Linked DNA regions of Lewinella sp. 4G2. Each later gene encodes a partner of the first gene's protein in a complex. Links are inferred from orthologs where the notes say so. Each region holds a gene or a part of one and is shown on either strand. Other genes may lie near its edges. The genes, in order: dnaB and dnaG.

Region 1 (17,158 bases):
CCGGTACCGCGGTTATCGACGACGGCCACGACGAAACCCTGCTGGGCCAGCATCTGGAACCAGGCCATGTTGGCGCCGCGCCAGTTATCCAGCACCTGCTGGCTGCCGGGGCCGCCGTAGACGTGCATGAGCAGCGGGTGCTCCACGCTTTCGTCCATTCCGGCGGGCTTGATCATGTAGCCATTCAGCGTGGTACCCTCCTCGGTGGTGAAGTCGAAGAATTCTACGGGTTGGTAACCGTAGGCCTGAGTTCTGGCCAGCAGGTCCTCGTTGCTGATGATCCGGCGTACGGATTCTCCGCTGCCGTCCATCACCGAGATTACGGCGGGCTGGTTGATGGTCTGGTGGTTCAGCACGAAGTAATCGTAGGTGCTGGAGAACTGGGCGGAGCTCGTACCTGGCTCAGCGGCCAACGGACGGGGCAGGTCGCGGCCGCGGAGGCTCTTTACGTACACCTCCCGGCCCAACGCGTTCTTTTTGGCCGCCTGGAAGTAGACCTGGCCGTCGTGGAAGCCGTAGAAGTCCGTCACGTCCCACTTACCCATGGTGATCTGCTGTTGCTCCTTGGCGTTGTTCAGACCGTGGAGGTAGATGTGGTTGTAACCATCGATCTCGCTCGTCCAGATGAACTGCTTGCCGTCCGCGAGGAAGGTCAGGTTATCATGCACGTCGATGTAGTACTTACTGGCTTCCTTCAGGATGGTCTTTTCTTCGCCGGTCTTCAGGTCGAAAAGTTGAAGTTGAGTTTGGTTCTGGTAGCGGTTCATGACTTGAGCGACGACCTGATCGCCGCGGGTCGTCCACGTCACGCGGGGCAGGTAGTGCCAGCGGTCGAGTTTGTCCTTATTTACCGTGATCAGGTCTTTGGTCGCGCCGGTGCCGACATTATAAGCGTGGAGGGAAACGGTGCTGTTCTCCTCCCCTACTTTGGGGTATTTGAAGGTGTTGTACTCGGGGTACATGTCGTTGTGGAAGTCCGTGTAGGTGAACTCGGGTACCTGCTTCTCGTCGAATTTCAGGTAAGCGAGGTGGCTGCCGTCGGGGCTCCAGTGGATGGCGGAACTGAAGGCAAATTCTTCTTCGTACACCCAGTCGGCCGCGCCGTTGATGATGGCGTTCACGGCACCGTCGGTGGTGACCTGCGTGAGCTCACCGCCGTCCAGGTTTTTGATCCAGATGTTATTGTCCACCACAAAAGCGACGCGTTTTCCGGTGGGGTCCAGCGAAGCCAGTCGGTGCTTCTTTTCGGGGTAGACGGCCGTCAGTTTTTTGCTGTCCACGTCATAGACGTAGAAGAAACTCTGGCTGCTGCGGCGGAAGAGTTGTTCCGATTCACTACTGATGACGAGTTGCTTTTCGTCGTCGCTCAGGTAATAGTTATCGATGCGGCCGCTGAACCCGGCCTGGCCTTCAAGGTCGGCGCCATCCACGATCACGCCGGTCTCTTTTCCACTGGTGATGTCGTAGGTCCGGATCTTGTTTTTCGAGAGGCGGGTGTAAGTCTTACCGTCGGCCAGAAAGTTGAACCCACTGACGCGGTCGGCGCTGAAGATGTAGTTCTGCCAAATGTCCTCCAGCGAGATGTTCTTGGTCTGGGCGCTGGCGCCGGTGCAAAGGAAGAGGGCGAGTAAAAGGGATAGGTAGCGCATTGGCTCGGTTTGGTTCAGGATAGTAAAGGAACGGCCCGTAAATATGGTTGTATTGTACGGATGGAGATGGGTGCCGAAGGTCTGCAATTTTACCAACAGGTTTTTCCACACCATTCTCCACATTTTGTTTGAAGTATTGTGCCCGTGCAACACGGCCAGTCCGTAACTTTGTGGGGTTATGGCAAAGGACAGGACTTACGATCGCAGAGAAGGGGCAAAGGGCTCTAAATACAGCAACCGCAACACGTTAGCGGAGGCGAATTTACCCGAATACAGCAAGCTGCCCCCCCAGGCAACGGACTTAGAAGAAGCCATCCTCTCCGCCCTGCTCATCGAGAAGGAAGCGATGACGAAAGTGATCGACATCCTGGCGCCGGAAGCTTTCTACAAACCGGCTCACCAGGCCATTTACCGGGCCATGCGCCGCCTCTTTGAGAAAAGCCTACCGATCGATATTCTGATGGTCCGCGAAAACCTGAAAAAGGAGGGCGAAGCGGAGATCGCCGGTGGCGCCGCCTACCTGGCGCAGTTGACGAATAAAGTGTTGAGCTCCGCCAACATCGAATTCCATGCCCGGATCGTGGTTGAAAAGTTCATCCAGCGGGAGTTGATCCGTACGAGCACCGAGGTGATCAAGGAAGCCTACGAGGAAGGCACTGACGTGCTCGACCTCCTCGATCAGGCCGGCCGTAACGTCTTCGAGATCACCGAAAAGAACATGGGCCGCCAGGTGGCCGATATGGGTACGCTGGCCCAAAAACTGATGGACCAGCTCACCATGCTCCGCGAGAAGGAGGATGGGCTGACGGGGGTGCCCACCGGCTTCACCGAGCTGGACCGGCTGACCTCCGGCCTCCAGGGCTCCGACCTCATCATCATCGCCGCCCGCCCGGCGATGGGTAAGACCTCATTCGTACTGAGTATGGCCCGCAACGCGGCCGTGGACTACAAACGCGGCGTGGCCATCTTCAGCCTGGAGATGAGCGCCACCCAGTTGGCCGGCCGGATCTTCAGTCAGGACGCAGAAGTGAATGGCCAGAAAATGCGGAACGGCAAGTTCGACGATGATGAGTGGATCCGCCTCACCGCGGCGATGTCCCGCGTCGGTGAAGCCCCGATCTTCATCGACGACACTCCGGGCATCAACGTATTCGAACTCCGCGCCAAGTGCCGCCGCCTCAAGCAGGAAAAGGGTATCGATATGGTCATCATCGATTACCTCCAACTTATGTCCGGCGCCGGCGAAAGCAACAAGGGCATGAACCGGGAGCAGGAAGTCTCCGGCATCAGCCGTGCCCTCAAAGGCCTGGCCAAAGAATTGGAAGTACCGGTGATTGCGCTGTCTCAGCTCAGCCGGGCGGTAGAGAGCCGTGGTGGAGATAAACGCCCGCAGCTCAGTGACTTACGCGAATCTGGTAGCATCGAACAGGACGCAGACATCGTAATGTTCCTCCACCGCCCCGAATACTACGGCATCCACGAAGACGAAATGGGTAACTCCAACGCCGGTATCGCCAACGTCATCGTCGGGAAGAACCGCCACGGTGAAGCCAAGGACATCCGCATGGCCTTCATCAACGACTTCGCCCGCTTCGCCGACCTCGAAGACCCCGATTTCAACCTCCTGCCCGACGGCGCCATCTCCCCCGAATCCGGCGGCCAGCCCTACGGCTCCACCACCATCCCCTCGCGAATGAATACGGACGAGGATATACCGTTTTAAAGTAGCGAGATTCGAGTATCAAGTACCGAGTTGCTAGACTCAGGCCATGCTACTCGTTACTTGCCACTCGTAACTCGCAACTCCCCATGCTCCCCTTCCAAAACCGCCTCAAGAAAATGGCCCGCCACCACGGCAAATGGGCCCGCCGCCAGGAACTCGACGCCTACCGGATCTACGATGCGGACCTGGACGAGTACCCCATCACCGTGGACCGCTACGGCGAACAACTCTACGTCTCCATCTACCACCGCCGGGGGGAAGAATGGACGGACGCAGACTTCCAGGACCGCAAGCTCGCCTACCGCGATGCCATCACCGAAACCCTGGAAGTGGGCCGGGACCAGGTTTTCTTCAAACTCCGCAAGCGGCAATCCGGGACGGATCAGTACGAAAAACTATCCGTCGCCCAACGCGAATTCACGGTGGCGGAAAATGGCCTCGGCTTCATCGTCAACCTCACCGATTACCTCGATACCGGCCTTTTCCTGGACCACCGCCAGACGCGGATGATGATCGCCAAGGACGTTCAGGCCACGGAGAACGCCGTCGTGCTCAACCTCTTTGCCGGGACCTGTTCCTTCACCATCTACGCCGCGGCCGCGGGTGCCAAGCGCGTGGATTCAGTGGAACTCTCCAAAACCTACCTGGACTGGGGGGAAAGGAACCTCGCCCTCAACGAATTGGAAAAGGGGAACCACCGCTTCCTCCAGGAGGACGCCATGCAGTGGCTGAAGAAGGACCGCAACCCCAATTACGATATCGTGATCCTGGACCCACCCACCTTCTCCAACTCCAAACGAATGCGGGACAGCCTAGACGTACAACGCGACCACGTAGGCCTCATCAACCGCTCGCTATCCCTCCTCAAGCCCGGTGGCCGGCTTTACTTCATGACGAGTTTCCGCAAGTTTAAACTAGCCGAGGACTACCTGAAGGGGGCCGCATCCGTTAAAGAGATTACCGGACAAACGGTACCGCCGGATTTCCGAAAACGAAAGCCACACCGGTGTTGGTTGTTGGTGCGAACTGACGAGGAAGCGTAACCGCTCCGTGAGAAGGCTACCCTTTTAACTTACTCGCCGGATAGGTGTTGGCAACATCACCATTTGAATCTCCTGCCATGCCCGCCCCCGAACTGAATACTTACCTCCGGAAAGTCCTCCACAACTTACCCGCAGACTGGCTCAACCTGACCACCCACCGGCTCAATATCTACGACGAAAGCCAGGCCAAAACCGAGTTTACCGCAGCCTTCGAAGCACACTTCGCCGCTAATAGCGTGGACCGGGTAGCCCTCACGAATTTGCCAACCGCTTACGACTACATCCGCCTCGGCCATCCGCTGTCGTGCGTGTTGGAATGGGCGCTGGCCAAACGATTCTCCCTTCCCGCCACCCACGTCATCAGCTTCTCTTCGCGGACGATGCCGCTACTGGCCATCCTGCGGCAAAACGCCCTGGACGGCAGGGCTACGCGGATCGTAAACGGGGCCGCCCTGCCCAATCAATTCTCTGCGGAAGTCGTCCGCGAAGTCTATGGGTACAGCTTTGAACTGGTTGCTGCATCGGAACTAGCTGCCAGCACGGAGTTTGCCGGCACTACGGTGCTTTACCGTTCGGATACTGAAGAGGCTGCGACGGAAATTCCCGCATGGGTGGACTACCTCGTGCAGTCCTACGGAGACAGCGGGAGCATACTCTACATCGGGCCAGACCACGGCGCCAACATCAGCAATATCCAGCACGTGCGCCGGCGGGAAACCATTGCCATGACGCCGGCCAACTGCCTGCGCGAATTGGAAAAGATGGTTGGATTACCCGTCGTCGAGCCCGTCGCCCAGCTTAATCTCGAAGCGAATCGCAGGGCCGTCCGCGCCGACATCGCCGCAGTGACGGGTACCAAAACTCAACCAATCGTCGGCTCCAGCGGCCTGTCCGTGCAGTACGCCATCATGATGGGGCTGGTGGACGATGCCGCCGCGCGCTACCCCGGTAAGCCAATTCGGTTCGTGGTGCCGCCCAACTGTTACGGGGGGACGAACGACCAGGCCCGCCGCGTCGCCGCTTGCCTGGAAAACGTCACGATCGTCGACCTGCCCGTGGACGGCGATAACGACATGGTCAACAGTACCGAACGGGCGCTGGAGCAACTCGCGGCGGAGGACGCCGTCCCCTATATCATCGCCGAGATCCCCACGAATCCCCGCGTGGAGGTGCCCGATCTGGCCGCCCTCAAATGGGTGCTTAGCACCAAGCGTCAGACGGCGAAGGGTACTGACGCCATTCCGCCCGTATTCATTCTGGACCAGACCTTTTGCCCCAACGTCCACTTTTTGGGGCCGGACGATACGCTTTCCACCGTGCCGGCGGTGGCCTACGCGAGTGGCTCGAAGTTCCCCAGCGGTGGCCGCTGTACGGCTGGTTACTGCGTCGGCAATGCCCTGGCGGAGCCGTTAATGACTAAGATCGAACGCCACTTGTTGCTCTGCGACAACGAGGCTACGGCGGGGCAGTACGCGGTTCTCGCCGAGCAATTTCCGTCCATGCTCGAGCGCATCGAGGCGGCCTACCGGAACACCCGCGCTTTTGTCGATTTCATCGGCCGGGTGCTCCCGGAGGCGAAGATCAATTTCGTCTCCCCCGAGTTGGCGGAGCGGGGCTTCACGCCGTCGGTATTCTCGCTCGATCTACCGACCAAGGGCGCCACGCCGGCCGAGCGGGAGGCCCACAAAAGAGCCCTTAACCACCGCCTAATCAAAATGATGATCACCGAGCTGCCAGAGGAATCAAAATACTGCGTCAGTTACGGTCAGCTGAAGGGTTGTTACTGGACCATCCCGGCCACCTCTACCCAGGGTACGACCAAGGAGGCGGATAAGGACTACATCGCCCGCGTATCACTCTCGCCGGACCTCGATCTGGCCCGCCATCAAGAAGTTTTTCAGGATTTCGTAGACAGCATTTGATGCTGACCCGGTAATTGTTTTAATATCATTTGGGCGCTCACGCAGGTGCCGGGTTATGGAGGATTAAAAAGGATATATCGCCACGGATAAAACTATCCCATAAACTGGTGTATCAGCCTTACTGCTGATGGGCTACAGCACTTCGCGGGTCGTCCCCTCGACTTTCAGAATCAAGTCCGCTCCGTAGCAACCGGCGGGTGTTTGGTAGCCAGGCTGAAGGTCGCCGTCCAGTACGCGTTTAGTGATCATCAGTGCCGTTTCAGCCGTCAGGGTGTAGCCCTCAATCGTGCGGAGGCGCGCCGCGAAGGTCTCGCCTTTTGCATTAGTTGCCCTTCCGTAGACGTAGCTTTCGGCGCGTTCACGACGCTCCGATCCGGGGCCCGCGGGCCGGTCGGCTACCCGTTTCTTGAGGAAGTTCTTAACGAATGAGGATCGGAGTAACGGCCCCAGGTAATTCCCCATTTTCATGAGTTGGATCTGAGAGGTAGGGACGGCGAAATAGGTCTCCACGTTAGGTATGCCGGTCGTATGGTAAGCGGTGAATACATCTCCCCAGGGGATGGTGACGGCACGTAGTTCGTCCTCTTTGGTGAAGGGAAAGGTCTCGGTTTTGTAGGCGCCGGGTACGTCCTGGATCTCACCGTTCCGGCGGACCTTGCCGGGATGGCCAAGGCTTTCCAGCATCGTTTGGGCCGTGCCGTGGGAGATGCTACCACCCTTCCAGGCGAAGGCAAGAACCAACTCCGTGGCATCCGGAAGCTGCTGGTGGCAGAAGGCGGCAATGCAGTCGGTGGGGACGACATCGAATCCGACGCCCGGCATGGCCATCAAACCGGCTTCGGCGAATGCATTACTCAGGCTGGCGGCGTGGGCGAACACGTCGATCTCACCCGTAATGTCCAGGTAGTGCGTTCCGGTGGCGAGGCAGGCAGCAAGCATCGGTGCGGCCGTCTGGCTGAAGGGGCCTGCGGCGTGGAGGACGAGTGGGTAATCCGCCAAGAGTGCCTCGAGCGCAGAGGTGTCGGACAAACTGACGGCGCGGTAATCCAATCCCTTCTCTGCCGCGAGGGGTTTTAGCTTTTCCTCATTCCGTCCACAAAGGAGTGGCCGTAACCCGTAGGCGGCGGCGCGTTCGGTAATCAGCCGACCGGTATACCCGTAGGCGCCGTAGAGGACGAAATCATTCATAGCTTGTCATCAGTAATTATCCGGGACCATAAAGGTAACGAGTTGGCGGGGGCAGCTACCGGTTTACCGCGGGCTCCTTTGTACCTTGGGACGTTCCCAATCCGCTGAGTTTTCATCCCGAACCTTTGTGTTATGTCCTTACCCAGAATTTGCCTCATCAGCTGTTTTTTCCTATTGCTTTGCACCTGCGTCAGCGCCCAAAAAAATGGGGATAAGGCCATTAAAAGTATTGCGGAAGTGACGGCAGGAATGGAGAAGGCCGAAGGCTACTTCACGACCTACTGGAGCGATGCGGAAGGAAAAGTGTACGTGGAGATCGACCGGTTTGACGAGGATTTCCTGTACGTGAACAGCCTCGCCGCCGGCCTGGGAAGTAACGACATTGGCCTGGACCGGAACCAACTGGGGGACAACCGCGTGGTGCGTTTTCAGCGGGTAGGGCCAAAGGTTCTACTCGTGCAGCGCAACCTGGATTACCGCGCCGTAAGCGACAACGAAGACGAAGTCGCCAGCGTGCGCGACGCCTTTGCCCAATCCGTACTCTTCGGTTTTAAAGCCGTAGCGATGACTGGCGGCCGGGCCCTGATCGATCTCACCCCGATGTTGCTGAGTGACGCCCACGGCGTGATCCAAAATCTGAAACGGGGGAAGCAGGGCAGCTTCAAAGTGGATGCTTCCCGCAGTGCCGTGTACCGCGACCGCACGAAGAACTTCCCCAAAAACAGCGAATTTGAAGCCACGCTCACCTTTACTGGAGAAGCTACCGGCAGGCAGGTAAGGAGCGTCGCGGCCACGCCAAACAGCTTCTCGCTGCGGATGCACCACAGTTTTGTGGAATTGCCGGACGATAATTACCGACCCCGAAAGTTTGACCCCCGCTCCGGCTACTTTCAGATGAGCTACGCGGATTACGCCACGCCGATCGACCAACCCCTGCGTAAACGCTTCATCACCCGCCACCGGTTGGAGAAGAAGAACCCTGCCGCCGCCACGAGCGAAGCCGTCGAACCAATCGTTTACTACCTCGACCGGGGTGCCCCCGAACCCGTGAAATCCGCCCTGCTGGAAGGGGCCCGCTGGTGGAACGAAGCCTTCGAGGCGGCGGGGTACAAAAATGCCTTTCGGGTGGAAGTCTTGCCGGAAGGCGCGGACCCGCTGGACGTGCGGTACAACGTCATCAACTGGGTGCACCGCAGCACCCGGGGTTGGAGTTACGGGAGTAGCGTGATTGACCCCCGGACCGGTGAGATCATTAAAGGACACGTCCTGCTGGGTAGCCTGCGGGTGCGGCAGGATTTCCTGCTGGCGCAAGGATTGGTACCCGCCTACGCGGAAGGGGAAACGCCCGACCCCCGGCTACAGGAAATGGCCCTCGCCCGCCTGCGGCAACTGAGCGCTCACGAAGTTGGCCACACGATCGGCCTGGCGCACAATTTCGCGGCCTCCGTAAACGGAAGAAGCTCGGTGATGGATTACCCCCACCCCTACGTCACGCTGAAGGATGGGGAAGTTGATTTCAGCAAGGCCTACGGTGTAGGAATTGGCAGCTGGGATAAACGAACCATCCAGTACGGCTACCAGGAATTCGCCGGAGCCAAAGCGGAGCGGGAAGGCCTGGCCACCCTTCTGGAAGAAAACGAACGCATGGGCCTCCTCTACCTGAGTGATGCCGACGCCCGCCCGGTGGGGAGCAGCCAGCCGAACGCTCACCTCTGGGACAACGGGGTGGACGCAACCCAGGAACTCGTCCGGCTCCTGGAGCTACGGGAACACGCCCTGGCCAAACTGGGTGTCGATAACCTCGCCCCGGGCCAGCCGGTCTCCGAACTGGAGAAAGTGCTTACGCCCGTTTACCTGATGCATCGCTACCAGGTGGAGGCCGTCGCAAAAAAGATCGCCGGCTACCACTACCAATACGAAACCGTGGGCGGCTACGAATCCTCGGGGATCAAACCCGTAAATGACGACGAGTAGCGCCGCGCCATCGCCGGCCTCCTCGGCACCCTGCAGCCGGAAACCCTGAAGTTGCCGGCGCACCTCTACCGGCTAATCCCACCCCCCGCCATGGGCTACGGCCGTGACCGGGAACTCTTTACGAGCCGGAACGGTGGCGGCTTGGACGTATTCGCCATGGCCGAGCTATCGGTGGATAACACCCTGAAGTTCATGCTCAATCCCCACCGGCTGGCCCGGCTGGCGGAGCAAAGGGCGCTCTACCCTGATCTGGAGGTACCTGATTTGGCCACCTACCTCAGCAATACCTGGAAAGCGGCCGGCGATGAACCGACTACGCAGACGGCCGATGCTTACGGGATGGCCCTTGCACGGATGGTCCAACGGCGCATCGTCGAGGCCCTGATGCGGGTTAGTAAGGATGCCTCCGCCGCGGAACTGGTTAGGGTTGCGACTATGAATGAACTCCACCGCATCAGTACTCAGCTAAAAAGTGATAGCCAGAACTACGTCTACCTGAAGGGCCGCATCGATAATTTTCTGCGCAGCCCCGAAGAAACGGTCCTGCCACCAGTGGGAAGTCTACCCGACGGCTCGCCGATTGGTTGTGGGCAATAATTTTCGGATCATTACCACGCTAATACCTACCATTTATTTAATCAGGGAAGACCGATGAACACCTCCCCCGACTTCCGCCGAACGGACTCTACCGACCCGGCGCTGCTACCCCTCATCAAGGAACTCGATGAACACCTTTACGGCATCTACGGCGACCGAATGGAATTTTTCAATCTCTACAATGGGCTGGAGTACATCAAGCACGTCGTGATCGTCTCCTTTGAAGACCAAGCGGTCGGTTGCGGCTCGCTGAAAGAGTATGAATCAGGGACCGTAGAACTTAAACGGATGTACGTTTCACCGGATGCCCGCGGCCGGGGTATCGGTTCCGAACTCGTGGAGGAGTTGGTAAGTTGGGCCAGTGAGCTCGGCTACAGCAGAATGATCCTCGAAACTGGTCACGAAATGCCGGACGCCGTCGCCCTCTACAAGAAAAACGGGTTCTCCCGGATACCCAACTACGGGCAGTACGTGGGCGTGACGGAGAGTTGGTGCTACGAAAGAGTATTTAATCGGTAGACGATCTCCCGCACCTCATTTTCGGAACAATAACCGCTACTTCAACTTACTTCTACCCAACTCGTAACCTCTACCCTATGCCAACTTCCATCGTCACGCTGACCTTCAATGCCGTTCAGGAAAATACTTATATCGTTTACGACGACGATACTCGGGAGGCCATCATCTTCGACCCCGGTTGCTTCAGTAACGCGGAGGAGCAGGAGTTGAGTAAAGCGATCGAGGATCGAGACCTGAAGCCGGTCAAGCTGATCAACACCCACTGCCATTTCGACCACGTGTTTGGCAACGCCTTCGTGAAAGAGAAATACGGGCTCGAATTGGGTATCCACGAGTTGGAGGCGCCTATCCTGGAAGCGGCACCCCTCGTAGTGAGTATGTACGGTATGCCGCCAATGACGGCCTCCCCACCGGCGGACCACTTTATTCAGGAGGGCGACGTCATTTCACTGGGCGAGGCACGCTTTGAGGTGCTGTTTTGCCCCGGCCACTCCCCGGGCAGTATTTGCTTCTATAACCGGGGCGAGGCCTACGTGATTGCCGGCGACGTCCTGTTCCACCGCAGTATTGGCCGGACGGACCTGCCGGGCGGCGACCACAAAACGCTGTTGCGCAGCATTAAACGGGAGTTGTTGGTGCTGGACGACAACGTCCGCGTCTACCCCGGCCACGGAGAACCGACCACGATTGGTGAGGAACGAAGGGAGAATCCGTTCTTCTAAGGAATCCAGCAAATTAAGCGGCCTCTATTGCCAGCGTTTTTTCACCAGGAATAAGACGGCGTGGACTATCCCTTGATCGCATCAAAGGCATCGTACCCAACGCGAAGGCGGCGAACGGATTCCTCCTGGCCGACGACTTCCAGGATTCCGAAGGCATCCGGCCCCTGAACGGTACCCGATACGGCAACGCGGAGAATGGGGAGCACCTGGCCGAAGCCCAACTCGTTGGCCTTCATGAAGGCAACAACGTCTTCCTTGATGCAATCTGCCGTCCAGGTGGAGGAATTACTTAGTTGGTCCGCCAGCGCATTGAATTTTTCCCGGAGTTCGGGCTTCCACTTTTTGCGGATGGGCTTTTCCTCGTAGTCGGTTACGGGCTCCACGAAGTACTTACCCTCCAAGTAGAATTCGGGGATGAGGTGGATTCGCTCCTTGAGGAGGCCGGCAATTGCGGTAGCCTTTTCCACTGGTATTTCGTGGCCATTGGTGGCGAATTGCTCCTGTACTATGGTTGCCAACTCCGTGTCTGACGTAGCGATGAGGTACTGTTGATTGTACCATTTGGCCTTTTCGATGTCGAAGCGGGCCCCGGAATTATTGATGCGGTCCAGCGTAAAAGATTGGGCTAGCTCTTCGAGGCTGAATACTTCCTGCTCCGTCCCCGGGTTCCAGCCGAGGAAGGCGATGAAGTTAACCATGGCTTCCGGCAGGAATCCATCCTCCCGGAAACCGGCGAATTGTTCTTTTTTGACGTGGTCATCCCAGCGGAGGGGGAAGACGGGGAAGCCAAGGTCGGCGCCTTTGCGCTTGCTGAGTTTCCCTTTGCCGTTAGGGTTGAGGAGTAGCGGGAGGTGTACGAAAGTAGGCGCGGACCAGTCCGAAGCCCGGTAAAGCAGGACGTGGAGGGCGGTGCTGGGTAGCCATTCTTCCCCCCGGATGACGTGGCTGATCTTCATCAGGTGGTCATCCACGATGTTGGCGAGGTGGTAGGTGGGCAGGCCGTCGGCCTTCATCAAAACCTGGTCGCCCAGCTCATCGGTTTGGAAGGATACTTCGTTGCGGACGACATCCTGAAAGGTGACCGTCTGGCCCGGATCGATCTTGAAGCGAACGACGTATGGCGATTTGTTTTTGAGCAACTCCTCCGTTTCATCGGTGCTCAGCGAGAGCGAGTTGCGCATGCTCATCCGGGTAGCGGCGCCGTAGCGGAAGTTGTGGTTACCGGCTTCTTTTTCCGCGGCGCGGCGGGCTTCCAGCTCGTCCTCCGTATCGAAAGCGTAATAAGCCTCCCCTTTTTGTAGGAGGTATTCGACGTGCGCTGCGTAGAGTTCCCGCCTTTCGCTCTGTCGGTAGGGACCGTAATTCCCCTCTTTTTCTGGCCCTTCGTCGGGGCTGATCCCGCACCAGGCCAGGGCATCGATGATGTACTGTTCGGCGCCTTCTACGTAGCGTTTTTGGTCCGTATCCTCAATGCGCAGGATGAATTTGCCACCGTTCGCGCGGGCGAAAAGGTAGTTGTATAGGGCGGTGCGCAGGCCACCGATGTGGAGGGGGCCGGTGGGGGACGGGGCAAAGCGTACGCGGACGGGATTCATGGGATCGTAATTAAAAATGGGAAGGGTATAAAAATTATGTTTGGTAAGCAGCGTTTCGGACCGACTGATCGTTCATTTAACCAACCAGCGAAGGGGAACTTTTTAAAATAACTTCGAGTTATCAAGGTAAGGTTCCGCAAATGTAGCTGATATAGTTATAGGCCCGATTGTGCTTCTCCGTTTCCGGGGGATTCCCTTCGGAGCCGCTAGCCTTCTTCCGGTGGTCTTTTGGTCTGCCACCGTATACAACTCCAGATTTAAGCTTTCACTCAACACACCGACTACACCTGCGCAATTGCGGAGGTGATAGACTTTTCTATACACCTGTTTTACATCCATCAACCGTTCTCTCGAAAAAACCGACGTTATGTATTTAGTTAAAACACCACGGCTCGTTCAGAAGCTACTCCCTAATTTTCACTGGAAGGTAACTTCCAGTACGGATGCCCCTACGATCTATCTCACTTTTGACGATGGCCCGATCCCACAAATCACACCCTGGATCGTGGAGCAGTTAGCGGCCTTCAACGCTAAGGCTACCTTTTTCTGCGTGGGCAATAATGTCCGCAAGTACCCCGCGATCGTGGAAGCAACGCTGGAAGCCGGCCATACGATTGGTAACCACACCATGCACCACCTGGATGGTTGGCAGAGTGATAATATGCCGTACTTCCACGACGTACGCCACTGCGCCGTTCAGATCAAGAGCTCTCTTTTCCGCCCGCCCTACGGTCGGTTAAAGCCCAGCCAGGCACAATTTCTGCAGCGTCACTACGAGATCGTGATGTGGGATGTGCTGTCCGGCGATTTCGATCCCGAACTCACTCCGGAGGACTGCTTCCAGAACGTTATCCGTAACGCCGGCCCCGGCAGTATTGCTCTCTTCCACGATAGCCTGAAGGCGGAGCAAAACGTGCGGAATATTCTGCCGCGCATTCTTGCCCATTACGCAGCGCTCGGTTACCGCTTCGAGGCACTCACACCGGAGTTGCTTACCCAAACTGCCGCTGATCCAGTTGTTGCGGGCACGCAGTTACGGACGGCTAGCTAAGCCCCGAACCATTGCTTAAGAAGACGGCCACTCCAGAAAATCTGGGGTGGCCGTCCTGATTTGAGGCCTTTACCAAAAGGTCAATTTGCGCCTTATCTTTATACCCATCCCCTTCGATCGGGCAGATTTACCGGTACATTTCCTCACCAGAACTTGCGCACCATCATCCTTACTCAGTTCAAAACCGCATTTACGCTGGCCCTACTGTTGTTCGCAGGCGGTGCCTACGGTCAGGTAACTCCCTTCTTCTTGGATGCCGCCCCGGCGGATACGATGGTTGCCTGCCAGCAAGATTTGCCGGGGACAGATTCCCTCCGCGCCGTCGTGTTACTCAGCGATGGCGTTTTATTGGATACGGTCAACGTGGGTGCCATCAATACCTTCGGCGTCACTTCTGATGATTGTTCGGGAACCATCCTCCGGATCTGGGTAGTGAGCGACGTTGCTGGGACGGCCCGGGATACCCAGGCCATCGATTATCGGGATACCATCGCTCCTTCTTTTGCGCTGCCGCAGGATACCGTGATCAGTTGTTCAACAACCCTTTCCACTCCGGAACTGACCGGCATACCGACGGACCTCTCCGATAACTGTAGCCCCACCGATTCACTAGTTGTGGGGTACGCCGACACGACGAGCGTGGACCCCTCCTGCAATAATTGCCGGATCGTCCGACGCACGTGGCGCGTGACGGACGAGTGCGGGAACGAAAGCAGCGGCATACAAACCATCCGGGTAGCGGATACGATCGCTCCCTTCAGTAACTGTCGCCTCGTCCGCATCAGTATTGACCCTTCCGGCCTCGGACCAACTCTGGTGGACCCACAGTTATTCAATGATGGCAGTACGGACAACTGCGGTATCGAAACCCTCTCAACTAATATTCTTTCGCTCACCTGTGAGCAAATTGGCCAAACCCTCCCCGTAAGCTTGGTGGTTGCGGACAGCAGCAGTAACCGCGACACCTGCTTTACCACGATTACGGTCATCGGGGAAGTACCCAACCCCACGGCGAGTGACATGACCTGCGGTGGGGATACCCTGCGCCTGTTCGCCAACCCACCGACGGCAACCTCCGGCGGCATATCCTTCTACACCTACCGCTGGTTCGGCCCCTTCAACAACCTCCTGAGTACCGACGAAAACCCAGTGCTTCCCCAAGTGAATCAGAATGCCGATGGTGGTTACCGGGTAGAAATCCGCGGACTCACCGGCTGTACGACCGACAATGTGGTGAACGTCCAAATTGGTGATGTCCCTACCACTCCGACGCTAACTGTTCCGGCTACAGTGATTTGTTTTGGAGACGCCGTTTCCCTCTCCTCGCCGAGTAGTTACGTTGGTGACGTGCGCTACCTCTGGTTTCGGGGGACGCCAAGCGCTGCTACCCCACTGGACACTACCGAAACGGGGTTCCTGATCACCGAATTACCGGCTGATGCAAACTCCGCCACATTTTACGTCGTGGCCGAAGTGGATGGCTGCGTCAGCGCTCCTTCCGATCTGGTCAGCGTGCAAGCCGTGCCCCAGCCAGTAATTTCCGTGGCGACGGCTACGGCCAGCGTTTGCCAGAACGAAGAAATTATCCTGATGGCACAAGGGGATCCCACCCTGACGTACCGGTGGGTAAGCCCCACGGGCGTCCAATTCGCCGGCGCGAACCTGGTTGTCAGCAACGCCCAACCCGGCGATGCCGGTCTGTATACCGTAGTAGCCTTTTCCGACGAGCGCTGCCAGAGTGAACCCGTAACGGTAAGGCTGGACGTACTGCCCTCGCTTCCACCTTCCGCCGTCGAGGGACCCGTGGAGGTTTGCCCGGGCACCACATTCCGACTGTCCGCCGCTAACCCCAACGCGGACGGGTACGAATTCTCCGGCCCCTCCGGCCAACTCATCAACTCAGCTGGCCCGACGATTACCATTGAGAATGCGAATGCCAGCGTGGCCGGAAGCTGGACGGTCAGGCTTTTGAACGGTACCTGCCTGTCCCAACCGGGCCCCCCGCTACGAATCAACCTGTTGCCCGGCGTAACGGCCGCCGCCCGGGTTACCCCCGATCCGGTTTGCGAAGGCAATGACCTTCGCCTGATTGCCACTAACGTCGGAGCCGGTGGTACTTACCGCTGGTCCGGCCCCGAAGGTTTTTCCGAGGTAGGCCGTACCCCCATCATCCAAAACGTAACCCGGGAAAATACCGGCCTCTATAACCTGACCGTCACGGACGGTGCCGGCTGTACGGATGAGACTACCGTAGACATAACCGTCCGCCCAGGCATCACTATCAATGCCATTACCGCCATCGGAAACGAGTGCCTGGAACCCGGTCAGGTCGTTAGTTTGTCTGCTGATGTCACGCCGACGCTCAATCCTGGCGCCTATCGTTATGAGTGGACGGCTCCGGATGGGACCATCAGCGAGAATGCAAACCTGACCATCGCTACCCCTACCCCGGCGGCCAACGGCACCTACCGCCTAAGGGTGGAAAACGCACTGGGCTGCCGTTCCCCACAAGCAAGTTTCGACCTGGAACTCGATTTTGCCCCCCTCGCTCCCGGCCAACCTACCACTGATAATGCCCGCTACGATTACTGTTTCGGTGAGTCCATTGAATTGCGCACGAACCCCATCGGAGGTGCGAGCAGCTACCTCTGGTCTGGCCCTAACGGGTTCCGGCGCGAAACCGCCACTCCAGTCTTAACGCTGGAAGAGCTTACTGCATCCCGGGCGGGAAACTACAGCGTCGTAGCCTTAGAGGGGAACTGTAGCTCACCGAGTTCCAGCCCGCGTGCCATCAGCGTTACGCTCCCGCCGGATGTCTCGGCCGCTGTGCTCGATCCTGTCTGTACCGGCGGTCCCATCCGTTTTTCTACCCAGGATCTGGCGGGTGTCACTTATGCCTGGTCCGGGCCGAACGGCTTTACTTCCAGCGAAGTGAATCCGACTATTCCTGGAGCGGACCCTGCGGCGAATAATGGAACCTACCAACTCATTGTCTCCCGGAACGATTGCCCGGCGGCGCCAATCAACGTGGACGTTACCGTGCGCCCCCTTCCCCAAAGGCCCGCCCTGGACCCCGTTACGGCAATTTGCGCGGACGAACCGGGAACATCCATAACGCTTACTGTGGCCGCCGGCTCCCGTACGCCGGGTGCGACCTACCAGTTCATCCAGGTAC
Region 2 (12,669 bases), 3.2 Mb from region 1 along the record:
GCTACCGTTGGTCTCTGCTCAGCTCTGAGCGCGCAGCCAGCCGTTGCCATCAACGAATTCGTAGCCTCCAACGATGCCTCCGCCGCCGATGAGGCGGGTGAGTTCGACGATTGGATTGAGCTTTACAATAATACCAGCGCCGCCATCGACTTAACGGGCTACACCCTGTCCGACAACCCGGAGAATATCGCCAAATGGCAATTCCCGGATGGGACTACTATCGAAGCCAACGGCTACCTCATCGTCTGGGCGGACGAAGATGGCGATGAAGATCAAGGGCCACTCCACGCCAGTTTTAAACTTTCGGCAGGTGGGGAGACCCTCGCCCTCGGTGACCCAAACGGTAATGTGGTAGATAACGTGGAATTTGGCCAGCAGGAAACTGACGTCGCTTTCGCCCGCGTCCCCAACGGTACGGGTGAATTCCGCATGCAGGCACCTACCTTCAACGCGGACAACTCCTCGACCTCCGTCACCACCCTCGAAGAATTGGGCCTGCGGGCCTACCCGAATCCGGCAACGGAAACGCTTTTCTTACAAGCTGAGCGTCAGCTAGACCTGCCCGTTAAGTTGTATGACATGACTGGCCACATCCTGTTCGAGGGCGAGTTGCGCCGTGACTTACGTATCGACGTCTCCGGTTTTCCGGCGGGTAACTACGTGCTGCGCGTCGGCCGTACGGCCAAGCTGATCCAGGTCAGATAGGGGAGGGGAGCCGGCATTCGCACCAGAGCACGGCAGCTGCGTTTCCAGTCTTTCCGTAGAGGATGGCATTCTGTTGAAACTCCCGTCCGAGCTGGAGGGCGGTACCCAGGTCCACCCCTAATAGCATTAGGCCTACTTCCTCTGGCCAGGTGCCGGTCACGTCCACGGCGGCGGCGGGTACGGCGTCGATGGCTAGGTCCTTGATCCTATTTCTTAGCACCTGCGCCAGCGCCAAATTGTCCGCGCGGGATAGTTGGCGGTTGGAATAGGGATTGTAGGCCGTCAGAAAGGCATAGGACGAATAGCCGCGCGCGGCGATCCAATCCGTAAACGACGCGTTGGGGGAACCGGAACGCAGCCGGAAATTGTGGCAGACGTAGACGCTGGCACAATACTCGCGGTGCAATGCGGGGTGGAACGCAGGGGCGACGCCGGGAAGATGCATAGTTTGGCTTTCCGTACCTTTGCGGCCCGAATGGGCCACGCCCGGCGAGTAATTTGCCGCCGGTGCGCCCAAGATAACGGTTAAAGAAGTACGCTTATGGAGATGGACCGCAGTACCATCATCGGCTTGGTTTTGATTCTCGGCATTTTCGCCGTTTGGAACTTCGTCGTTGCTCCCAGCCAGGAAGAGATTGACGCCCAGCAACGCTACCAGGATAGCATCGCCGCCCTCAACGAAGCGGCGTTGATCGCCCCCGAGGAAGTAGCGCCGGCCTTCACCGCCGACGAGGTCAGCAGCATCGACGACAGCACCCGCCAGGCCCAGTTCGGCGCCACTTTTGGCCAGTTCGCCAGCAGCGCCGTGGGTACGGACGAGACCGTCACCCTGGAGAATGACCTGATGATCGTTACGCTCGCCACGAAGGGGGGCCACATCAAGCAGGTGGAATTGAAGGAGTACGCGAAGATCATTGAGGATGAGGAAGGCAACGAATCCAAGCTTCCCCTCTACCTGCTGGAAGATGAGCGCAACCGCTTTGAGTACACCCTGCCGGCCGTCGGCGTGGCGGGAGAAGGCATCAAGACCTCCGCGCTCTATTTCACCCCTGAAGTGAGCGGCAACACCATTTCCATGCGCGCCCGCACCAGTACAGGGGGCTACTTTGAACAACGTTACACCATTAAGGACGGCACTTACCTACTGGATTACGACGTACGAATGGAAGGCCTCGGCCAGGCGCTGAACACCCAGGGTGGGGCACTGACGCTACAGTGGGACAACTACTTCGATAAGATCGAGAAGAACAGCCAGTACGAAGCGAACTACTCTACGATGTACTTCAAGCCGATTGACGATGGCACGGATTACTGCTCCTGTACGAGCAGCGACACCGAAGAAGTCGAAGAGCAGCGCCTGAAGTGGATCGCCGGCTCCCAGCAATTCTTCACCTCCGCCCTCATCGCAAACGATGGTTTTGCCAAGGGCGCCGTGCTGGAAACGGAGACTTACGACGACGTGGATGTGGCGGAGAACCTCAAGAAGGTCTCGGCCCGCGTCCAGTTACCCGTTACCAACCCAAATTCCGATATCATCGGCATGCAGCTGTACGTCGGACCGAATGAATTTGACCGTCTGCGCGCTATCGGCCACGATCTAAGCGATGTGATTTCCTTTGGTCAGTCCATTTTCGGTGCCATCAACCGCTGGGTGATTCGGCCGCTCTTCCAGTTCCTGAGCAGCTTCATCGGCAATATGGGTATCGCAATCCTCGTACTGACCATACTGGTTAAACTACTGGTTTACCCGCTTACCTATAAGATGCTGGTTTCCAACGTAAAGATGCAGCTGCTAAAGCCGGAGCTGGAAAAGATGAAGGCCAAGCACAAGGACGACGCTCAGGCCCAGCAGATGGAGCAAATGAAGATGTACCAGGAGTACGGCGCGAGCCCGTTAGGAGGCTGTCTCCCGATGGTCTTACAGATGCCAATCTGGTTTGCCCTTTATCGCTTCTTCCCCGCCAGCATTGAGTTCCGCCAGGAGAATTTCCTGTGGGCAAATGACTTGAGTACGTACGACGTACTCACGAAGATCCCGGAATGGATCCCCTTCATGCAGGGCCACATCAGCCTATTTGCCGTACTCTGGGCGGTTACCACGGTCATCTACGCCTACTACAACAGTAAGCACATGGATTACTCCGCCCAGCCCATGATGAAGTACTTTCAGTACGTGATGCCGTTGCTCTTCCTCGGTTTCTTCAACAGCTTCGCGGCGGGCCTTACGGCTTACCTATTCTTCTCCAATACGTTCAACATCGCCCAGACCATCATCACGAAGAATTTCCTCATCGACCACGATAAGCTGAAGAAAAAGATGAACGCCAACAAGAAGAAGCCGAAGAAAAAGTCGGGCTTCAGCGCACGTCTGCAGGAAGCCTTGAAAGAGCAGCAGCGTCAAGCCGCAGAGGCGGAAGCGAAAAAGAAGAAGAAGTAATTAAGGACGTTAGATTTTAGATTGGTGCATGTCTAAAATCTATCTTCTAAAATCTAACGTCTCAAAAAGGCGCTGCCGCAGGTGCCAAGCCATTGGGCCGGGCAAGCGCAAACTTTAGGATTTCCTTGTACGCTGACGAAGTAACTTCTCCCTGTGGACGAACGTCTTACCCAATAGAATTAACTACATCAAGCATGCGATTTTTTCTTTTTGGTTTATTTGGTGCCTTAGTGTTGGTCAGTTCCTGTAGCCGCCAAAATAATAAGGTGGTGAACAATAATAATGCCGCCAGACCCGCCGCGGTGCGTCCATCCGTGGATCCAACCCCTCCGGCAACCACGCCGCCCCGTTTTGATGCGCCCCCGGCCCAAGCGGAGCGGGTGAAGATGGAACGTGATTCCATCATTGGTGCTCCCGCTCATTCGATCCCGGAACCAGTGGACGCAGCGGACCAGCTACGAGAGATCATGGCCAGTGACAGACAACCACGTCGCGAGGCTGCACCCCAGACTAACGCCACCCCTGATCGGGAAGCCCAGCGCCGGGCAATCATTGAGCAACAGCAAAAGATGTTGCGCTCAAAAGACTTGGCTAAAATGATCGACGATGACCAACTGATATTCAGTATCACGAAGACACCCTGCCGGGGTAAGTGCGAAGAGTATCGCCTCGACGTCTTTGAAAATGGCATCCTCCGGCTCGATGGCCGCGAGAATACTAAACTGCGCGGCACTTTCTACACGGAACCGATGGGATTCAAATTTGCCCGCCTGGTGGAAGGCTTTGAAGAACTTATGGCCATGCAACCCCAAGAGTTCTACCCAAATGCAGACGACGGCCCTGCGGATGCCACCACTACCGTTTTGACCTACTTTGATGACAAGGGCAAGGAGCGGGAAATCACCGTTTGGTACGGCGAACCCATCCAGTTCAAGGACTTGATGGAAGAAGTCCAGATCATGCTCGACGAAGAGCGCTGGGAGAAGTAATACCTGCTACTTTATCGGGGCGCCCGCATTGCTGATACCAGTAGTGCGGGCGTCCTGGTTTTGTTGACATTCGCCCAACCAAGACGGCTTCATTTTGGCTTACCTTCGCCGGCCAGAAATAGTAATAAAATGGCCGATCACAAGATCATCTTTTCCATGGAACGGGTCTCAAAGACCTTTCCCGGAGCGAATAAAAAAGTCCTCAACAATATCTGGTTGAGCTTCTACTACGGAGCGAAAATTGGCGTCCTCGGCTTGAACGGTTCCGGTAAGTCGACGCTGCTGAAGATCATTGCGGGAGTAGACAAAAACTTCCAGGGGAACGTCGTATTTGACGGCGACTACAAAATTGGTTACCTCCAACAGGAGCCAGAACTAGACCCCGAAAAAACCGTCCGCGAAGTTGTAGAGGAAGGCGTTCAGGAAACCGTCGACCTGATGAAGGAGTACGACGCCGTGAACCTCAAGTTCGCCGAACCCATGAGCGATGACGAGATGAATAAACTCATCGAGCGCCAGGGTGAACTGATGGAGGAGTTGGAGAACCGAAATGCCTGGGAACTCGACAACCGCCTCAACACGGCCATGGATGCCCTCCGCTGCCCACCCGACGACGCCAAGGTGAGCGTCCTCTCCGGTGGTGAACGCCGCCGGGTTGCCCTCGCCCGCTTACTACTCAGCAACCCGGACGTCCTGCTGCTGGACGAACCGACGAACCACCTTGACGCGGAGTCCGTGCACTGGCTGGAGCAATACTTACAGAGCTTCCCGGGAACGGTCATCGCCGTGACGCACGACCGTTACTTCCTGGACAACGTCGCTGGCTGGATCCTTGAACTAGACCGTGGCGAAGGCATCCCGTGGGAAGGCAACTACTCCAGCTGGTTGGAGCAAAAGGAAGCCCGCCTCGCCCAGGAAGAAAAGACCGAGAGCAACCGCCGCAAGACCCTCAAGCGGGAATTGGAATGGATAAAAATGGCGCCGAAAGCCCGCCAGTCCAAGGGGAAGGCCCGCCTCAACGCTTATGACAAACTCGCCGGCGAAGAGGGCCGCGAAAGGGAAAAGAACCTGGAGATCTACATTCCACCCGGTCCCCGTCTTGGTGACAAAGTGGTAGAAGTTCAGAACCTCTCCAAAGGCTTTGGGGACCGCGTACTCTTTGAGAATGCCACCTTCTCCATCCCCCGTAACGCGATTGTCGGTATCCTGGGGCCCAACGGCGTGGGTAAGTCTACCTTCTTCCGTCTCCTAGTAAAAGAGCACGAACCCGATGCCGGCACTGTGGACGTTGGCCAAACCGTCAAGATCAGCTACGTAGACCAGAGCCACGAAGAATTACAGGATGGCAGTAAGACCATCTACGAGATCGTCAGCAAGGGGCACGATATGATCGAAGTGGGTGGCAAATCCGTTAACGCTCGTGCTTACTTGAGTAAGTTCAACTTCGCGGGTGGCGACCAACAGAAAAAGGTTGGCGTCCTCTCCGGTGGGGAACGGAACCGCCTGCAGCTAGCCATGACCCTGCGGGAAGGTGGTAACGTACTTCTGCTGGATGAGCCGACGAACGATATCGACATCAATACCCTCCGCGCCCTTGAGGACGCGCTAGACAGTTTTGCGGGTTGTGTCCTCGTAATCAGTCACGACCGTTGGTTTATCGATCGTTTGGCTACCCATATTCTTTCGTTCGAAGATGAGGGAGAGATCCAGTTCTTTGAGGGTAACTACAGCCAGTACGAAGCGGCCAAAAAGGCTCGCCTTGGTGACGTTACACCGAAGCGCCCCCGCTTCAAAAACGTGATCAACCGCTAATCGGGAAGTACTTCCTGACCTGAGCTAACGTGGCTTTTGCCACCAGCCGTTACCCCGATTGATGCCAGTGCTTTGGCCTGAGTATTGTCCCTAAATGAGATTTGTATGTCCAGTGAAGTCCGCTACGAACAACGTATCCCCCGCGAGAAATCCGCCGCCCTTTTTGCGGAAGCCCAAACCTACTTCCCCGGTGGGGTGAATAGCCCGGTGCGCGCTTTCCGTAGCGTCAGTGGCCCGCCTCTCTTCATTGAGGAAGGTAAGGGTAGCCGCATGACTGATGTGGACGGCAACGAATTCATCGACTTTTGCTGTTCCTGGGGCCCACTCATTCACGGCCACGCCAACGAGTACATCGAAGAAAAGGTGATGGCGACCGTACGGAAGGGGACCAGTTTCGGTACCCCAAACGAGATGGGAAATCGCCTTGGTAAACTCATCCTGGATAATCACCCCTACATCGAAAGCCTACGCTTCGTCAGCTCCGGTACCGAAGCGGTGATGTCCGCAATCCGCCTGGCGCGGGGGGTGACGGGGAAGAATAAGATCCTCAAGTTTGATGGGTGTTACCACGGCCACGTGGACAGTCTTTTGGTAAAGGCGGGTTCTGGCCTGGCTACTTTTGGGACCAGCTCCAGCGCCGGGGTGCCCGAGTCCGTAGCCGCCGATACCCTCATCCTGCCCCTCAATGATCGGGACCTGCTGGAAAAGACCTTGAGTGAGCACGCTGATGACATTGCGTGTATCATCGTTGAGCCCGTGCCCGCCAATAACGGGCTGTTGATTCAGGATCCCTCCTGGCTGAAGTGTTTACGGATCAAGGCCTACAAACACGGCGTTCTCCTGATATTCGATGAGGTGATTTCTGGCTTCCGGGTGGGTTTCACCGGCGCGGCGGGTTACTACGACGTTCAGCCGGACATCATCACCTTTGGCAAAGTGATCGGGGGAGGCTTCCCCGTCGGCGCCTACGCCGGATCAAAGGCCATTATGGACCACATCGCTCCGGTTGGTCCCGTTTACCAGGCGGGCACATTGAGCGCCAATCCGGTAGCTATGGCGGCTGGCTTAGCAGCGCTGGAGTTGTGTCTGACGGAAGGCTTCTACGAGGTGCAGGCCAAGAAGACCCACGCTTTCGCTACGGCGATTGAGGGCTACGCACGGGATAAAGGGTACCCCCTCCACGTTCCCCACATCGGCTCTATTTTCTGGCTGGCTTTCGGCACGGAGCGCATTACCCGCTCGGACCAGATCGACCCCGCTAACATGGAGTACTTTAAGATGATTCACCACGAGTTATTGCAGACTGGCGTCTACCTCGGCCCCAGTGGCTACGAAGTTGGTTTCGTGTCAGGCGCTCACTCCGTCGCGGATCTGGAGGAAGCACTAGGTAAGATCAAGCGGGCGATGGACGTAGCGTTCAGCGGATAGTCGGCTGAAAATTTGCCTCTTTGTCTATGACTTTCGAGGCATTCTCTCGGCTCCCGACGTCCACGTCGGGCTATTCTTCGCCCGGGGTCAAAGACTTCGACTATAATTTGCACTCTTTCCGGTTTTGTTCTTCTCTACTGTTTGTAGCTCTAAAAAAACTGCCCCGGTCATCGAGTTAACGATGCCGGGACAGTCCACACACTATGAGAACACCCATTAAATCTTGCCGGAAACAAATTGATATGAAGCTTCCGTCTAAGCAGTTTCGGGAAGAATAGAAAGCTTTCCCTACTGCTGTTGCTTAAGAGACGCTTAAACCAGGCAAAAGTGTCTACGGCTAAGCGTTAAATAACGTTAAGGTGCTCCAAAACCCTGGTAAACACTAGGTTTCAAGTCGGGGAAGGTCACCTAAATGACGCTACCCGGACACCCGATTTTCGTATATTTGAAACAATGATCAAAGAGGATAGCGTACGGGAAGTCATCGAGATGGCCCGCGTGGAAGACATCGTTGGCGACTACGTAAATCTGCGTCGCCGGGGCCAGAACATGATCGGTCTGTGTCCCTTCCATAATGAGAAAACGCCGAGCTTTAACGTCAACCCAGCCAGAAACATCTACAAGTGTTTTGGCTGCGGCGAGGGTGGGGACCCCGTCAAATTTCTGATGACGCTGGAGCAACTCAGCTTCCCCGAAGCCATTAGGAAAATCGCCGCCCGCTACAACTTCAAACTGGAAGAAGTTGAAGTCAGCGAGGAGGTAAAGGAGGAGCGCCGGGAAAAGGAAAGCCTACTGCTTGTCAACGAATTCGCACGGCAGTTCTACGAGGACCAACTCTATAATACGGACGAGGGCAAGAGCGTCGGGCTCAGCTATTTCAAGAGCCGGGGCTTCCGTAAGGACGTCATGCAAAAGTTTGGGCTCGGTTACGCACCCTTCAAAAGGGATGCCCTTTTCAAAGCCGCAACGGCGGCTGGGTATAAGCCCGAGCAGCTCGACAAACTGGGGCTCATCCGCAACAAGAAGGATTTCTTCTTTGACCGGGTGATGTTCACCATCCACAACCTTCAGGGGAAGCCGATTGCCTTTGCCGGGCGCATCCTGAAGACGAACGTCAAGGCGCCCAAGTACGTCAACAGCCCGGAAACGGAGGTCTACCATAAGTCGGACGTCCTCTACGGGATCTACCAGGCGCGGCAGTCGATTCGTAAGTTGGACAACGTGTATATGGTGGAGGGTTACACCGACGTCATCAGCCTGCACCAGCACGGGGTGACCAACGTCGTAGCGACCTCCGGCACCAGCCTTACCCCGGGGCAGGCTCGTCTGGTTAAGCGACAAACGGAGAACGTCACCCTCCTCTACGACGGAGACAAGGCGGGAATCAAAGCTGCCCTCCGCGGGGTGGACGTACTACTCATTGAAGGGCTGAACGTCCGCGTAGTCATCCTCCCCGACGGGGAAGATCCCGATAGCTACATGCAGAAGGTAGGGACGACGGCCTTCGAAAAATTTCTGGTCGATTCCCGACGGGACTTCCTGTTCTTTAAATCCGATCTCCTGCTGGAAGAGGCGGGGGATGACGTCGCCGCGCGGAGCGAAGCGATCCGGTCCAGCATCTCCACGCTGGCTTTGGTGGACGATCCCCTCAAGCGGCAGGGCTACGTCCAGCAATTCTCCGGCCGCCTGGGGTTGGAGGAGTCCTTACTCATCAACCTCGTCAATACCGCCGTGGCTGAGCGACGGGAAAAGGCAAAACGGGATGCGGAACGCGAAGCGCGGCGTCGCCAGCGTGGCCCCGTTGGTCAACGGCCGGCCCGTCGGCAAAAGGAAGGGTACGATCATGCGCCCTTCCCCGGTACTCCACCCCCTAACTCCGCACCCGCGGCAGCGCCCCCGCCGAAGGCCGATAGCAGTGACGAGAATTGGGCCGGAATGGAGGACATGGGCTGGGCCGGTGGTGGCGAAGAAGATGGCTGGGGTGGCCCGCCGGACGCCTACTTTGGCCCGGAACCTGGATTTGGCCCTGACCCCGGACCGGCACCCAGCGAGGATTCCCTCGACCGGGTCGGTAGCCCACTAATTCTGACGGGGGAAACCTACCAGGAGCTCGACCTCGCCCGCCTGCTGATCCGCCACGGAAGCAGCCATTACGACGAAGAGCAACACCTAAGCGTCGGTACTTTTCTGACCAGAAATATCGCCGACCTCCTCAATGATTTTGATGCCCCCATCGCGCGCAAGGTCGTGCTGATGGTGATGGAAGTTTCCGCCAATGAGCTGGCCCCGCCACCAGAATTTTTCCTGAACCACGAGGACGAAAAGATCCGTCAACTCGCCATTGAGGCGACTACCAAAAAGTATTCCATGAGCCCGAACTGGCGGGAAAAGTACGACGTCATCCTGCGCCAAAAATTACCCGAGGACAACCAGCGGGCCTACGCGGATAATTTCCTACGCATCTTCCGGATGGAAAAGATCGATCGTAAGTGCCGGGAAAACATTGCGAAAATCAAAGAACTGGATCGCGCCGGAGACGAAGACGGGCTGATCCTACACCTTAAGGTGCAGCAGCAGTTGGACCAGATGCGCAAAGAATTGGCGGCGGAGCTGGGAACGGTGATCCTGTAGATTTTAGGCTAAGGCTGCAAGCCAAGTAGCAAATCCGTTTTAAGATCATCGACGTGCTCGAGGCCGACGCTCATTCTGACGAGGCCATCGCTGATGCCAACGCTGGCCCTTTCCTCCGGCGTCAGCTTCGAATGTGTCGTCGTAGCCGGGTGGGTGAGGATGGTTCGGGTATCACCGAGATTGGAACTACGGGTACAGATTTCGACCCGATTAAGCAGCGCATTGGCCGCCTCAATTCCGCCGGCCAATTCAAAAGTGACGATGCCGCCGCCAGCTGTCATTTGCCGTCGGGCTAGTTCGTACTGTGGGTGGCTGGGTAGGTAGGGGTAGTGGACCGCCTTGACCATCGGCAGATCCGTCAACCATTCGGCCAGTTTGAGGGCAGAGGCGCAGTGCGCGGCCAGGCGAACGTGGAGGGTTTCGAGACTTTTGGAAATTACCCAAGCATTGAAGGGCGACATGGCCGGACCAGTGTGGCGACAAAAGAAGGTCACCTTTTCCATCACCTCCTCCGTGCCGACGAGTAGACCGCCAAGGACGCGCCCCTGCCCGTCCATCCACTTTGTTGCGGAGTGGGTCACGAGGTCCGCCCCGTAGTCCGCTGGCCGCTGAATGATAGAGGTGGCGAAGCAATTGTCTACTACGAACAGTAGATCGTTGTCCTTGCTGAATTTACCCGCTGCTTTCAGGTCAACCAGCTTCAACCCCGGATTGGAAGGGGTTTCGGTGAGGAACATCACGGTCTCCGGGCGGAGAGCAGCCGACCAGGTCTCCGGGTTTTCCGGGTCTACGTAGGTGAACCTAACTCCCCACTTGGGCAGGATCGAAGTCAAAATCTGGTGGGTGCTTCCAAACAATGCGCGCGTAGCGATGATGTGGTCTCCCTGTTGCACGAGGGCGGCAATACTGGCAAAAACCGCCGCCATGCCGGAGCCAGTAGCGAACCCCGCTGGCAGCCCTTCGAGCGCGCACACTTTAGCTACGAGCTCGTCCACGCTGGGGTTGTTGTACCGAGAATAGATGATGCCGTCGCCCTCTCCCCGGAAGGAAGCGGCCATGGATTCCGCGGAATCGAAGGTAAAACTGCTGGTCAAAAACAGGGGAGCGGAGTGCTCACGAAAGCCCGTTTTTTCCATCTGGCCACGGATGGCCTGGGTCTGCGGATGTAATTTCTTCGGCATGGGCCAAAGGTACCGAATCCGGCCGGAGCGGGGTGGAAGAAGCGCCCCTACAAATCGGTGTATTTCCCGAGGTGTACGACCCGGTCATCCGCGTATACGACGTAAACTTCCAAGTCGCTCGTCCAGGCGATGGCCTCCGCAGCGGGGTCGTCGGGTAGGCCGAAGTAGTCGCGCAGTTGCTTCCAGTTGTTGTAGCCTTCTACGCCGGCAAACTTTAGCGGGCTCAGTACTTTCCCGGAGGGCCGTACCAGCTCTATCCCTTCCTTCGTGTGGCCTTCCAGCAAGGGGATGAAGCGGCGTTCGCCAACGATGGGCTCAACCCGAGAAATCCTGGAGTAGGCGAATGGCGTGACCACGGCTTCTTCATCCAGGTTAAAAAGGGCGAGCTCGGGTGCCGCTCCCTGGCGAACATTGAGGATGCGAATGCCTTCCCCGTTGAGGATGGGGTGCGTCCACACGCGGGAGAAGCCCTCCGTGTAACCGGGTGCCCCGGAGCGGTGACGGATGAAGGTCCGGCCAAGGTAGGGGGCGTCCAGGATGAACTCATCTAGAATCAGGAGCCGCTCGTTGAAGCTGAGGACGAATTCACTTTCCGGCTCCCCCTCGTCGTTAATGATGCCGTACCTACCGTGGGATGATCGGCGTGCGAGCAGCACGTAATCACGCTGCGGGTCAATTCCCGTTACAACGGCCTGGATATCAGCGTAAAGGAAGGGCACCCAGATGGTCAGATCTTGGCGCAAGAGTCCCATTTTACCATCCTTTCTTTTGACTTTATACCCGCCACGAAAGGCACCGATCCAGGCGGTGGTCAATTGGCTGGTATCCTGAACTACGTCGCGCCGAATGGGCTGAGCCACTGCATTATCGAGGATCCGTTCTTCCAGATCCGCGGAATACGGATCGGCTTGCTGTCCCGTACCCAATCGCCCCTGATCGAGGGCACCCTGACCGTACGAAGAGACGCACAATAGCAGAGACAGATAGAGCAGGAGCAAGTTACGCATCAGGGGCAGGCAATTTGACCGCAAAGAACGCGATTTCCGTTTGTTACCCGAAGTAAACGCTAGCGTTCGCCCAAAACATATTTGATCGGCGGACTGGCCGATAATTACGATCTAGCCCAGGTAATTCTTCAGCGCGTCGCGGCTTTGTGACCGACGCAAACGGCGAATGGCACGCTCCTTGATTTGGCGGACGCGTTCGCGCGTGAGGTCGAAGCGGTCACCGATCTCTTCCAGGTTAAGCTGTTGTTCGCCGTCGAGGCCGAAGTAGCAGGCCAGGACCGTCCGCTCGCGAGGGGCCAGCATGTTGAGGTTAGCGGCGATCTCCTTGGTGAGGCTTTCGGCCATCACGTTGCGGGTAGGGTTGTTTTGCTCGTCGGTGGGGAGGGTGTCGAGCATGGTGATGTCCGAATCGTCACCGGCAATTGGAGCGTCGAAGGAGAGGTGGCGCATGCGGCCGCTGAGGGCGCGGTTGACGTCCG

Evidence for each region.
Region 2: the proteins of dnaB (region 1) and dnaG are in contact, whole or in part, in a crystal structure (PDB 2R6A), measured with the Geobacillus stearothermophilus proteins. The link is inferred for Lewinella sp. 4G2 from one-to-one orthologs. Residues at the interface, in WP_033016901.1 of Geobacillus stearothermophilus: Ser13, Glu15, Ala16, Gln18, Glu91, Leu92, Asp94, Ala95, Val96, Pro97, Thr98, Ala99, Ala100, Asn101, Tyr104, Tyr105, Ile108; in WP_049624496.1 of Geobacillus stearothermophilus: Lys456, Leu457, Leu458, Pro459, Ala460, Asn463, Ala464, Leu467, Leu535, Leu536, Ile537, Ala538, Gln544, Glu545, Asp548, Tyr549, His552.

Annotation. Positions count from the first base shown.
Region 1 is NZ_LVWJ02000014.1:834,881-852,038, forward strand. The notes cover bases 1,210-4,099. They hold dnaB (replicative DNA helicase), read left to right. Parts: upstream 1,210-1,827; coding sequence 1,828-3,372; downstream 3,373-4,099. Other genes in these bases: A3850_RS04835 (S9 family peptidase), read right to left, coding at 1,210-1,649; A3850_RS04845 (class I SAM-dependent methyltransferase), read left to right, coding at 3,459-4,099. Also shown: more of A3850_RS04835, read right to left, coding at 1-1,209; more of A3850_RS04845, read left to right, coding at 4,100-4,415; A3850_RS04850 (cystathionine beta-synthase), read left to right, coding at 4,493-6,337; A3850_RS04855 (trans-acting enoyl reductase family protein), read right to left, coding at 6,470-7,525; A3850_RS04860 (zinc-dependent metalloprotease), read left to right, coding at 7,658-9,499; A3850_RS20390 (hypothetical protein), read left to right, coding at 9,590-10,096; A3850_RS04865 (GNAT family N-acetyltransferase), read left to right, coding at 10,151-10,615; A3850_RS04870 (MBL fold metallo-hydrolase), read left to right, coding at 10,693-11,337; gltX (glutamate--tRNA ligase), read right to left, coding at 11,403-12,932; A3850_RS04880 (polysaccharide deacetylase family protein), read left to right, coding at 13,300-13,983; A3850_RS04885 (gliding motility-associated C-terminal domain-containing protein), read left to right, coding at 14,137-17,158. UniProt on the Escherichia coli protein: The main replicative DNA helicase, it participates in initiation and elongation during chromosome replication. Travels ahead of the DNA replisome, separating dsDNA into templates for DNA synthesis.
Region 2 is NZ_LVWJ02000014.1:4,003,555-4,016,223, reverse strand. The notes cover bases 7,473-10,413. They hold dnaG (DNA primase), read left to right. Parts: upstream 7,473-7,824; coding sequence 7,825-10,002; downstream 10,003-10,413. Other genes in these bases: A3850_RS16435 (PLP-dependent aspartate aminotransferase family protein), read right to left, coding at 10,011-10,413. Outside these bases: A3850_RS16470 (lamin tail domain-containing protein), read left to right, coding at 1-705; A3850_RS16465 (DUF3293 domain-containing protein), read right to left, coding at 698-1,150; membrane protein insertase YidC, read left to right, coding at 1,253-3,142; A3850_RS16455 (DUF6438 domain-containing protein), read left to right, coding at 3,337-4,131; energy-dependent translational throttle protein EttA, read left to right, coding at 4,261-5,943; hemL (glutamate-1-semialdehyde 2,1-aminomutase), read left to right, coding at 6,049-7,371; more of A3850_RS16435, read right to left, coding at 10,414-11,183; A3850_RS16430 (hypothetical protein), read right to left, coding at 11,231-12,190; A3850_RS16425 (RNA polymerase sigma factor RpoD/SigA), read right to left, coding at 12,302-12,669. UniProt on the Escherichia coli protein: RNA polymerase that catalyzes the synthesis of short RNA molecules used as primers for DNA polymerase during DNA replication.